Regions from separate parts of the Lysinibacillus sp. UBA5994 genome, predicted to be linked through region 1. Evidence: riboswitches for the same ligand, from Rfam matches in the RefSeq annotation. Region 1 holds a riboswitch; the other holds the start of a gene.
The links. A riboswitch is a leader RNA that binds a small molecule or an ion and turns the genes downstream of it on or off. The one in region 1 is predicted to bind cobalamin.
Positions count from the first base shown of each region.

Region 2: linked by a shared signal. The riboswitch ahead of metE (5-methyltetrahydropteroyltriglutamate--homocysteine S-methyltransferase) and the one ahead of B3D98_RS04590 (ABC transporter substrate-binding protein) in region 1 are both predicted to bind cobalamin.

Region 1 is NZ_DJAU01000012.1:376,539-382,393, reverse strand. It holds gene B3D98_RS04600 (S9 family peptidase) at 1-1,802, opposite strand, end outside; gene B3D98_RS04595 (precorrin-3B methylase) at 1,873-2,550, opposite strand; gene B3D98_RS04590 (ABC transporter substrate-binding protein) at 2,603-3,595, opposite strand; cobalamin riboswitch at 3,762-3,948, opposite strand; gene B3D98_RS04585 (elongation factor G) at 4,131-5,855, shown strand, end outside.
Region 2 is NZ_DJAU01000026.1:140,826-146,680, forward strand. It holds gene metE (5-methyltetrahydropteroyltriglutamate--homocysteine S-methyltransferase) at 1-2,116, opposite strand, end outside; cobalamin riboswitch at 2,291-2,470, opposite strand; gene B3D98_RS08835 (Lsa family ABC-F type ribosomal protection protein) at 3,036-4,517, shown strand; gene B3D98_RS08840 (hypothetical protein) at 4,549-4,968, opposite strand; partial or broken gene B3D98_RS08845 (DUF3888 domain-containing protein) at 5,098-5,799, shown strand.

The DNA.
Region 1 (5,855 bases):
CCATGTAAAATCAATAATGGTGTCTCCACTTTGTCTACATACTTCAGTGGCGAATGATGCCATAGCTTCTCTATATCATCGAGTCCTGCTTGAATTTGCCAGTCTGTAAAGTAATAGCCGATATCACTGACACCAGCAAAGCTAATCCAGTTCGAAATGGAGCGCTGCGTCACAGCTGCTTTAAAGCGATTTGTATGGCCCACAATCCAGTTGGTCATAAAACCACCGTAGCTTCCACCAGTTACACCTAGACGATCTTGATCAATAAAATCATAGTGCTCCAGAGCGTAGTCTACCGCTGCCATTAAGTCCGCATAATCATTACCACCATAATCGCCACGTACTGCATCCACAAATTTTTGGCCATAGCCATGACTACCACGCGGATTCGTATAAAGCACTGCAAAGCCTTGTGCAGCAAGGATTTGGAATTCATTAAAGTAGGTATTGCCATACATTGCATGCGGACCACCATGGATTTCAAGAATGAGAGGATATTTCTTCCCTGCTTCATAGCCAACTGGCCTCATAATCCAGCCATTGACCTTCCAGCCTTCTGCACCTTCAAATTCGATACTCTCTGGAACAGCTAATGTTTTGGTTTTTAAAAAATCTTCATTAATGGACGTCAACTGTTCTTTGTCACCTGTTTTTAGGTTCACATAAAACAGATCGCCTGGATTGGTCGTTGTGCTAATAGCCGCAATAGCCTGATCGTTTTGCGCATCAAGTGAGAAGCCATAGACATATTGATCATCATGGATAGCTGGGTAAATTTCGCCATCTACATTTCCGTAATAAATCGCCGCATTGCCGTGATCTGTGACTTGGAAGTAGAAGCTATGATTATCATTCATCCATTGCACACGTGGTGACGCTACACCTTGCAGGAAATCACCGATGACATAATCACCAACAGGTGCATCAAATTCACTTGTTACACAGTTTAGTAGTTTTTGCTCCATGTCATAAATCCAAAGCTTTGCTTGTGTGGCATTTTCAAATTCACGTTCTCCACCTACAAAAGAAAGATAGCGACTATTCGGAGACCAAGCTGTTTGGTAATATGCACCCGAACCTTCTGTTAGCTTGTGACTCTGCTTAGATTCTAACTCCAATAAATAGATATCCACATTAAATGAGAAATCTAAATCCTCCGCTTTATCTGCTAAGTACGTAAGGTATTTGCCATCTGGCGACCAAGTACCCAGATGGCAGTACTCTTTGCCTTCTGTCACTTGTTCTAGCTCTCCTGATGCCACATTGACAATGGCAATATGGGTAAACTGCTCCATATCAATAAATCCACCAGCATCCGATTTGTGTTTCATTTTCTCGATTTCTAGTGGCTTTAGTTCTTTATCCTTTTTCTTCTCATCCTCCGCTTTATCTAGGATGGTTTCATCTTTCCCTAGCACGACTGAAAAAGCAATTTTCTTGCCACATGGTGACCAGACAGGGGAGGTCGCTCCATTTTTACAATGTGTCACCTGTTTTGCCTCTCCACCTGCTTTCGAAAGAACATAAATTTGCGACTTACCTGTTCTCGTTGACAAAAATGCAATTTGACTGCCATCTGGTGACCAAACAGGGGAACTCGTTCTATCTTCACCAAATGTCCATTGCTGTGGTGTTTTGTCCTTCAAGTTTATGTAAAACAAATTCGATATATAGTCATTTTTCTTCTCGTCCATACGAGTCTCTACATAAACTACCTCTGTCCCATCTGGTGAAAGCTGTGGATCTGCTACTGATTTTAAGTGATAAAGATCTTCTGGTTGAATCCCTTGTTTCGATGTCATGTTCTTGCTCCTTTGTATTGTAATTTTCTGTGCCTTACTACAATACTTCGACACCCTAAGTAATATTCCTCTATTTAATTGAATTTTTTACTAGTTCCCAATATTCTGCTGACTTTGTTCTGCGATAAAATTTATAAAAGGGCTCATTTGGGCGAGCATGCTCCTTATAAAGGTTTATCAGGTGCAGTAAAAAATCTTCAATTTGTGTGACGTCTACCCTCTTAGCGAATAACGTGCCAGCCTGTGCCTTTGCTCCCATTGGTACTGCCCCTAAATAGACATCAAAGCTTTCTTGTTGGTAAACGAGTCCAATATCATCATAGACTGCATTGTAGCAAGCTGATGCACAGCCATTAATATTGACACGCACTCTTGCAGGTACCTTCATCCCCTCTATGGCATGATAGAGCTGTTCGGTTATCGGAGCAGCCTCCATTTTCTCCCCATCACAAAAATCGCAGGCCTTCATGGCTATGATTGAACCAGAGGGAGCAACATAAAGACCTGCTTCCTGTAAGGCTTGCACCGCTTCCGTGGCATCGCACGTTGGTATGGATACGAGTATACTATAGGAAGCAGAATATTTTATCGCCCCCTTTTCGCCAGCAATTTCGGCTATTTTTTGGAATTGTGCAGGAGTATAATGCTTATTAATAATGCCAGGGCTAACGGCTAGACGGGTAAACTCACCATGACGGTTCAGTGTTTCAAATGTTTGATCTGGTACATTTTTTTGAAATGCGTTCATTTTTATCGCTCCTTATAAAAAAGGAGCTAGCAAAAACGCTAGCTCGAATGGATTAAAAGTTTTCAGGATAGAAGCCCTTTGCTAAAATTTCAATGGCCTCTGCCGCACGAACCCCTTCAGACGCTGCTGAAAGTGGCAGGATGACAAAGCGCTCATTTTTGACCGCTTCCATCTCCTTTAAGGCTGGATCATTTTTTAAGAATTGGATCTTTTGGTCTGCCGTTGTTTCACCGTAATCAATCACGACAACTACCTCTGGGTTGCGGTCTACTGCATCTTCCTTCGACACAGTTGTCCAGCCTGATTCCACATCACCAAAGATATTTTGTCCACCCGCGATTGTCACAAGCTCATTCATAAAGTTTTGACCAGCTGTAAATACATCCTTTTCACCGCTATCAAACACAAGAACACGTAATTTTTCGCTATCTTTTGGTAATTTAGCTTGTACTGCCTCTACATCTTTCGTCATTTGCTCAATTAAAGCTTCGCCACGATCCTCAATACGGAAAATCTTCGCGATATTGCGAATATCAGTGAAAATATCCTCTATTGTTGGCTTTGTCATGTTGGAAGCCGTATGTAAATACGTATGGATGCCTAATTCTTCAAGCTCTTCTGGTGTGCCTACACCCTTTTCGCCAAAGCCACTTTTCCAGCCAGCATATAGGAAATCTGCCTCGGCATCGATGACTTGCTCCTTCGTTGGGTATTGATCGGAAAGAACAGGGACCTTATCGTATGCCTCTTGCAGTGGTTCATAGATTTTATCATCTAAGTAAGCTGTCCCTACCATAGAATCCTCTAAACCAAGTGCTAACATAATTTCTGTCACATGTTGATTTAAGCTAATCGCTTTTGTTGGTGCTTCCGTATATGTTTGAGTTGTGTCATTATTTTTAATGGTTACTTCTGCTGCCGCCTCAGATGGCTCAACCTTTTCACCTTGTGCAGCTGATTCCGTTTTGTCCTTTGCGTTACAAGCCCCTAAAACAGCGACCAAGGCAATGATCATCATCAGCCATATACTTTTCCATTTCTTCATGTCCTTTTCTCCTTTGCTGTTAAAATATAGAAAGAAATCAGAGACTTCTTTACTACTAAGGTAGTTGGAAGGGCATAAAAAAACCCTCTTGTCGCCAAGAGAGTAGCATAGTGAAATAACGGTATCATTATTACCTTCATCACTATCCCCATCCTCGTGGTTCTTAGTCAAAAAATACATACTGGCAGGTATCCTGGCTTAGGTTCATCATCTATACGCCTTCCCATAGTTTCACTACAGTGGCATGCTGTATAGACTCCCCATTTACAGTTGCGGGACAGCATCGGAATTGCACCGATTTCCCTTTTAAGCAAATGACAAATGCCATTTGCACCAATACGTTCTATAATGGTCAATACTATTGATAGACTAGCAGAAGAAAATTTATCGCGCAATCAGTAGTATGACACTAAAAGTATAATCATCATTATATTAGCACTATTTTGACATAAAGACGAACTATTTTACAAGAAATATAGAAGCTAGTATTCTGTTACAATAAAAAGATAGCATTCTATAGAAACGAGGATTTCTTATGTACAAAACAATAGGTGTACTTGCGCACGTGGATGCAGGAAAAACGACCTTCTCTGAGCAAGTGCTTTTTCATACAAATAGTATTCAAGCACGGGGGCGAGTTGATCATCAGGATACCTTTCTTGATCATCATGAGCTAGAGCGCAGACGAGGCATTACGATATTTGCCGAGCAAGGGCGCATGAATATTGGCGATGATACATACACATTGATTGATACGCCAGGGCATGTCGATTTCTCCCCTGAGATGGAGCGTGCTATTCGTGTGATGGATTATGCCATTATTATCATTAGCGCTGTCGAAGGGATACAGGGCCATACAGAAACAGTGTGGCAACTTTTACGTCAATACCATGTCCCTACCTTCTTCTTTATCAATAAAATGGATCGTGAGGGTGCCAATATGGAGGCTGTCATCAGACAGCTTCGCAAAGATTGCTCTCAGCATGTTTTGTTCATCGATGAGCCACTGCGAGCAGACTATGTATCAAATAATATTATGGAATGGCTGGCGGAGCGCGACGAAAAATTGCTTGATGCCTTTCTAAATGAGTCATTGGAGCATGAACAGTGTCTTGCTCAATTAAAGGAAATGATTAAAAATGAAGGTGCCTTCCCTTGCTTTGCTGGCTCGGCCTTAAAGGATGAGGGCATTCAGGAATTTCTTGACCAGCTCCCGCTGTTAACGGCTTCCCATTTTGACAAGGATGCCCCGTTTGAGGGCGAGGTTTTTAAGATTCGTCATGATGGGCACCAGCGTTTAACCTTTATGAAGGCAACCAAAGGCTCGTTGCATGTACGAGATGAATTTTCATTTGACGAAGTAACAGAAAAAGTGACCGAAATTCGCCTTTATAACGGCAGTCGCTTTGAGACCGTTCAACAGGTAGAGGCAGGAGAAATTTTCGCTGTCAAAGGACTGAGCCAGGCAAACATTGGGGATCGAATCGGTACAACGATGCTATCACAGCCCTATGAGCTTGTCCCAACCTTACAGGCAAAGGTTCAATATGAGGGTGATCAGCATATCAAGGAAGTGCTACAGATTTTCCGTTTACTCGAAGCAGAAGAGCCGTCCTTGCGTGTGGTCTGGCAGGAAAAATTTCAGGAAATCCATGTGCATATTATGGGTGCCATTCAATTGGAGGTCCTGACAGAGGTATTAATGACGCGTTTTTCATTAGCTGTCTCCTTTGGTGAGCCGCAAATTTTATACATGGAAACCATTGCGACGACCGTAACGGGCTATGGTCATTTCGAGCCCCTCAAGCATTATGCAGAAGTTCATTTATTAATGGAGCCAAATCCACGTGGAACAGGTAATACCTTCACCAATGCCTGTCATGCCGATCATTTATCTGTAGGCAATCAGCGCCTTGTTGAAAAGCATCTGTTTGAGCGTGACCATCATGGGCTACTGACAGGCTTCCCTGTAACAGATATTCATTTTACACTTCTAACAGGTCGCGGGCACAATGAACATACATCGGGGGGAGATTTCCGTGAAGCCAGTTTCCGTGCCCTGCGTCAGGGGCTGGAGCAGGCACAAAATGTCCTACTTGAACCCTATTATCGCTTTAAAATGAAAGCTTCAAATGACTTTATCGGTCGTATGATGACTGATATTCAGCAAGCAGCTGGCACGTTCGATGACCCGATTTTATCCGAAACGGATGTTATCCTAACAGGTCGTGCACCTGTTGCCACTTTAATGAGCTACAGC
Region 2 (5,855 bases), on a different contig from region 1:
CGCTTGGTACACGAGGGCTATGAATATCATAGACGCCTAAGCCAATTCCTTTTTTATAGGGCTGTACTTGTAGTGAGGTAATAAGTTCCCCATGACTTCGTGATGTTTCTATGGAAATCACATCTGCATCTAGTGCGCTAATTGGTTCGATGAAATCATTAAACTCGCAGTAACACATATGTGTATGGATTTGTGTTTCATCTTTGACACTAGATGTCGCAAGCTTAAAGGAATTGACAGCCCACTCTAAGTAAGCCCCCCATTCCTCCTTTCTAAGCGGTAAACCTTCTCTTAACGCTGGCTCGTCCACTTGAATAATTGATATACCTGCGTTTTCTAGTGCTTCCACCTCTTTACGGAGTGCTAATGCAATTTGATAAGCGACATCTTTACGGGACAAATCATCTCGCACAAAGGACCAATTTAATATTGTTACTGGCCCTGTCAGCATGCCTTTTACAAATCGCTTCGTTAGGCTTTGGGCATAGGCGGATTCTTTTACGGTAATTGGTGAAGCCCATGCAACATCTCCATAAATGATCGGAGGCTTCACACAGCGTGATCCATATGAAACAACCCACGCTTTCTCTGTAAAGGCAAAGCCAGTCAGCTTTTCACCGAAATATTCGACCATATCTGTACGCTCAAATTCACCATGAACAAGTACATCGATATCTAATTCCTCTTGTATGGAGATCCAGCGCTTTGTTTCGTCTTCTAAAAATGTTTCATAGGCTTCATTCGATAATTGTTTCTTTCGCCACGCATTACGATTTCTTTTCACTTCATCTGATTGCGGGAAGCTACCGATTGTAGTTGTTGGAAACAGCGGTAATCCTAAGGCTTGTTGTTGGATCGTTTGTCGCTTCGTAAAATTACTGTGTCGTTCAAAATCTTGCTTTGTCACAGTTTGAACGGCTTGATGAATTAACTTATTTTGGCGGATTGGATGATTTTTTAGAGCCTCAATCGCCTTCATACTTTCTGAAAAATTATGTTGTAAGGAACCATCTTTATCTCGTCTATATTTAGTCAGCCCCGTGATTTCTACGATTTTCTCATCTGCGAAGGCCAGAGACTGCTTTAAAACAGGGTCAAGTTCATTTTCCAGAGAGGTTGTGATTGGAACGTGCTGTAGGTTACTTGATGGTTGAATCCATAGTTCAACAGCATGACTTAGCTGTTCAATGGCTTGAATTGTCGCATTGACCTCCGCCAGGTTTGAACGCCAAATATCACGGCCATTCACTACCCCTATTCCTAATACTTTATCCTGCGGGAAACCAAATTGACGAAGTGACGCCATATTTCCTTTATAGCCATGAACAAAGTCCAAACCGAATCCTTGAACAGGCAATGTACTTAATGCTTCATAGGCACTTAAAGCTTCGAAATAAGTCTGTAGCATTATTTTAGCCTCAGGAACGGCAGTGGCTAACTGGTCATACATTTCTTTCACCAGCTTTATCTCTGCTGGATCAAGTGTTAAGACGAGGGATGGCTCTTCTAGCTGAATCCAAGTGGCACCTGCATCCACTAATTCTTTTAATACCTGCGTATAGAGTGGTAATAAAGCTAATAAGTACTCAACCTGTGTTAATTTGTTGTAGCCTTTCGTTAACTTATAAAATGTATAGGGACCAATTAGTGTCGGCTTCGCAATGATACCGAAAGTTTCCTTCGCCTCTAAAAAGTCGGCTAACACTTTATTTTCTGTTAGTTGTAAGGCTTGTCCCTCATACTCTGGAACAATGTAGTGATAATTTGTATTAAACCATTTCGTCATTTCACTAGCTACGGCTGTTTTGTCTCCTCTTGCTACACTGAAGTAGGTATGAAAATCGACTTTACCACCTTGCCAGTTAAAGCGCTTTGGAACTAAACCAAACATCAAAGCTGTATCTAACATTCTATCGTAAAACGTAAAGTCGCCAACTGTCACCATATCGATTCCAAGTTGCAGCTGCTTGTTTATTCTTGATAAACGGATTTTCTTTAATTTTTCCTCAAAGTCCTCCTCAGAAAGTTCATTACGCCAAAATGCTTCTAGTGCTTTTTTCCATTCGCGTTCCTCCCCTATATAGGGATAACCGATCAATGTACTTGTATAGTTCATGTTTTTAAGCTCCTTTTTTAGAAAAAATAAAAAGCCATTCTCCTATTAGGAAAATGGCTGCATGTTAAAATTAATAATGCTAAAACAATACGAAAAAGTATCTACTTTCGCATAAACGTTATCGCACAGTGCCTATTTGGTCACTTTTCACCACCTATTTCCACGTAGGTATTTGGTGTGTACTAGAAATTGGCAGGTCTCCTGGCTTTCCATCAACACGCCTCACAGCCTTCCCAGTTTCCCCAGTGGCATTTGTGATTTGCTCCGAATTACAGTTGCGGGACAGCGTCGGATTTGCACCGACTTCCCTTTTAAGCCAAACATTCATTTGGCACCAAGTCTTACACAATATTCAATTATGCTCCTACTATAGCACATATTTCAGAATAGTAGAAATTATTTTTCAACTATTATATAAATTATTTCTATAAATATTATAGGAATTATTGTATAGTACTAAATGAAAATAAGGTTACATTGTATTCTGTAAAAAAATTTGTTACTATAAAAAGACAATTATGAGAGGACTGATGAATGGACAATGAAGAACTAAACTATATTTTTATTTGAATTGAATGATTTCAAACACAAAATATAGGGTTAGTCTATCCATTTTTAACTATCAGTTTGCATTTTATTTGTCATGACACAAATGGCAAATCGCATTAATTCAGAGAAAGACTAATCCTTCCAATGCACAATTGGAGGGATTTTTTCTTGCTTTCATAGTTGATTTTGTACCTTTCATTTACCCATAAAGGAGAGGAAAAAATATGAGCGATTCAGAAACTATTGTAACGCATGTAACACTCCGTATAAGTCGTTAATATCCATCTGCTTATACGGAGAAATCAACCATAGATGGATAGACCGACTTTGTATGAAAAGTAAACTGTTGCAATACAAAGGAGGAATTATCATGTCCATGATACAAGTACAAAACCTAACTTTTTCTTATCCAAGCAGCTTTGACAATATTTTTGAGAATGTCAACTTTCAAATCGATACGGATTGGAAACTTGGATTTATCGGTAGAAACGGACGAGGTAAAACAACATTCTTTCAGTTGTTATTAGGAAATTATGAGTATAGCGGAAAAATCATCTCTTCTGTAGACTTCACTTATTTCCCCTATCCAGTTTCTGATCCAAATAAATATACCCATGAAATATTTGAGGAAATTTGTCCTCAGGCAGAAGATTGGGAGTGTCTACGTGAAATAGCTTACCTACATGTAGATGCGGAGGTCATGTATCGTCCTTTTAAAACATTATCCAATGGCGAACAAACAAAGGTGCTGCTTGCTGCGTTGTTTTTGACAGAGGGTCAATTTTTATTAATTGATGAACCAACCAATCACCTAGACACGGATGCACGAAAGACGGTTTCCGATTATCTTCGCAGGAAAAAAGGATTTATTTTAATTTCACATGACAGAAGCTTTTTAGATGGCTGTGTTGACCATATCCTATCGATTAATAGAGCCAATATTGACGTTCAAAGTGGAAACTATTCTTCTTGGAAGTTAAATTTTGATCGTCAGCAGGAACACGAAGAAGTAACCAATCAACGACTGCAAAAAGATATCGACCGGTTAAAACAATCTTCAAAGCGTTCGTCAGGTTGGTCTAATCAAGTGGAAGCCTCCAAAAACGGCACAACCAATTCAGGTTCCAAACTGGACAAAGGCTTTGTTGGACATAAAGCAGCCAAGATGATGAAACGAGCGAAGAACCTGGAATCCAGACAACAAAGAGCTATTGAGGAAAAATCAAAACTGCTAAAAAATGTTGAAAAAACCGAGTCATTGAAAGTAGAGCCATTGGCATATCCATCAAAAGAAATGGTTGTTGTCACGGATGTATCGATTCGGTACGATGACCATATCGTGAATAAGCCTATTAGCTTCAAAGTGGCACAAGGGGATCGAGTTGTTTTAGATGGCAAAAATGGAAGCGGAAAAAGTAGTATGTTAAAACTTATTCTAGGTAATCCCATCCAACATACAGGCTCCATAAAGTTAGCTTCAGGTCTAGTCATTTCCTATGTTCAGCAGGATACATCCCATTTAAAGGGATTGCTATCGGAATTTATTGAAGAGCATGGTATTGATGAGACGTTATTTAAATCAATCCTGCGCAAGATGGATTTTGAGCGTATTCAATTTGAGAAGGATATCTCTCATTATTCTGGTGGGCAAAAGAAAAAGCTGCTGATTGCTAAAAGCTTGTGTGAGAAGGCTCATTTATATATTTGGGATGAACCACTCAATTTTATTGATATCTATTCACGCATGCAGATTGAAGAGCTCATAAAAAGCTCTCATCTCACAATGGTGATTGTTGAGCATGATCAGGCATTTCAACAAACTGTAGCAACGAAAACGATAGCGATGTCATAAAGAGAAGAATCCATTTATGGATTCTTCCTTTTTAATGATATTGAAACCAATGAACCCATTTAGAATTTGTCTCTTTTACGATATATAGCTCACCTAGTGATGCACTTTGCGCTGGCAGTAATCTTGGAAACCTTAATCGAACAAACCAGGAGTGATTAGCCACATTTTCTCCACAGAAGTTCACCGCCATTTTATAGTAATTCTCCTCCATGCCAGTTAATATGGGCATGGGCTTTATCACCTCAATTTGCCACTCCTGATAATCAGGGCTTGAGCCATATACTTTTGGAATGATGTCAGCTAATGCTTGACTAAGCTCGTCTTTGTCTTTCTCCGTTGTTTTCATCAATACATCTGGATTTGGACATTTTAAGCCTTCAGGTTCTGATCCCGAAGTAGCTGTTGGAAATAACAAAAGCATACATAAAAAGGGCATTATTATTTTTTCCATTGTTCAACTCCCTTTCTTTAAAAATGCTCGATAATTTACTGTGATTGGTGCACTCTATAAAGTATCATCCTGCAGAAAGGTCACTATTCCATGAAAAAATTTGCTTATGTTTTAATGGCTATCTTCACTATGTTCATTCTGCCATGTAAGATTTATGCGCAAAGTAAACAAGCTGATGATCAACTAATCAGGGACACATTCATTACAATCCTTAATCCATTTATTGAAAAGGAAATTGATCATTACTACGGCTATCCTAAGCAGTATGGATTGTATGATGTGAAAATTTTAAAAATTGTCAAAGAAAGTTAGTTTAGCTTTAAAGTTAGCGTGGAAGTTACGACCTTTGAGCATGCACATTCCCCACCCTACAGTAAGGAAATCATTACGTTTGAAGTCAGTCCAACTGGTGTCAGTACACTTCGCTATATACATGAGGCAGATGATGTAGAAAAAGCAATAAACGCATTCTATAGGGCAACACTGTTAGATATACAGCAGAGTTTTAAGCTATACTTAGCATCGTATACTTCCTACCGATACGATCAATTGCAATATCAAGCTGAAATTAATAATGATATGAAATCCCTTGCTATGATTGCAGAGGAAATAGTGACCCATATTTTATTTCCTGAGCGAAAGATTCCCTACAAAAATGTCATAGACCCTGTCACTTTTATCAAGGGTAATATAGGTTATATGCTCTTTAAAAGGGCGGATGGTACAAATGTAAGCTATCAGCTGCAAAAGAAAGACGGCACATGGATCGTAACAGATAAAACAAGTAAGCCAGGTAGGAAAATGGAGGATCTGTTACCGTGGTATATATAGAAAAATGAAGCCAACTGATTCCATCAGTTAGGCTTCATTCTTTAAGAGCGTTTGCA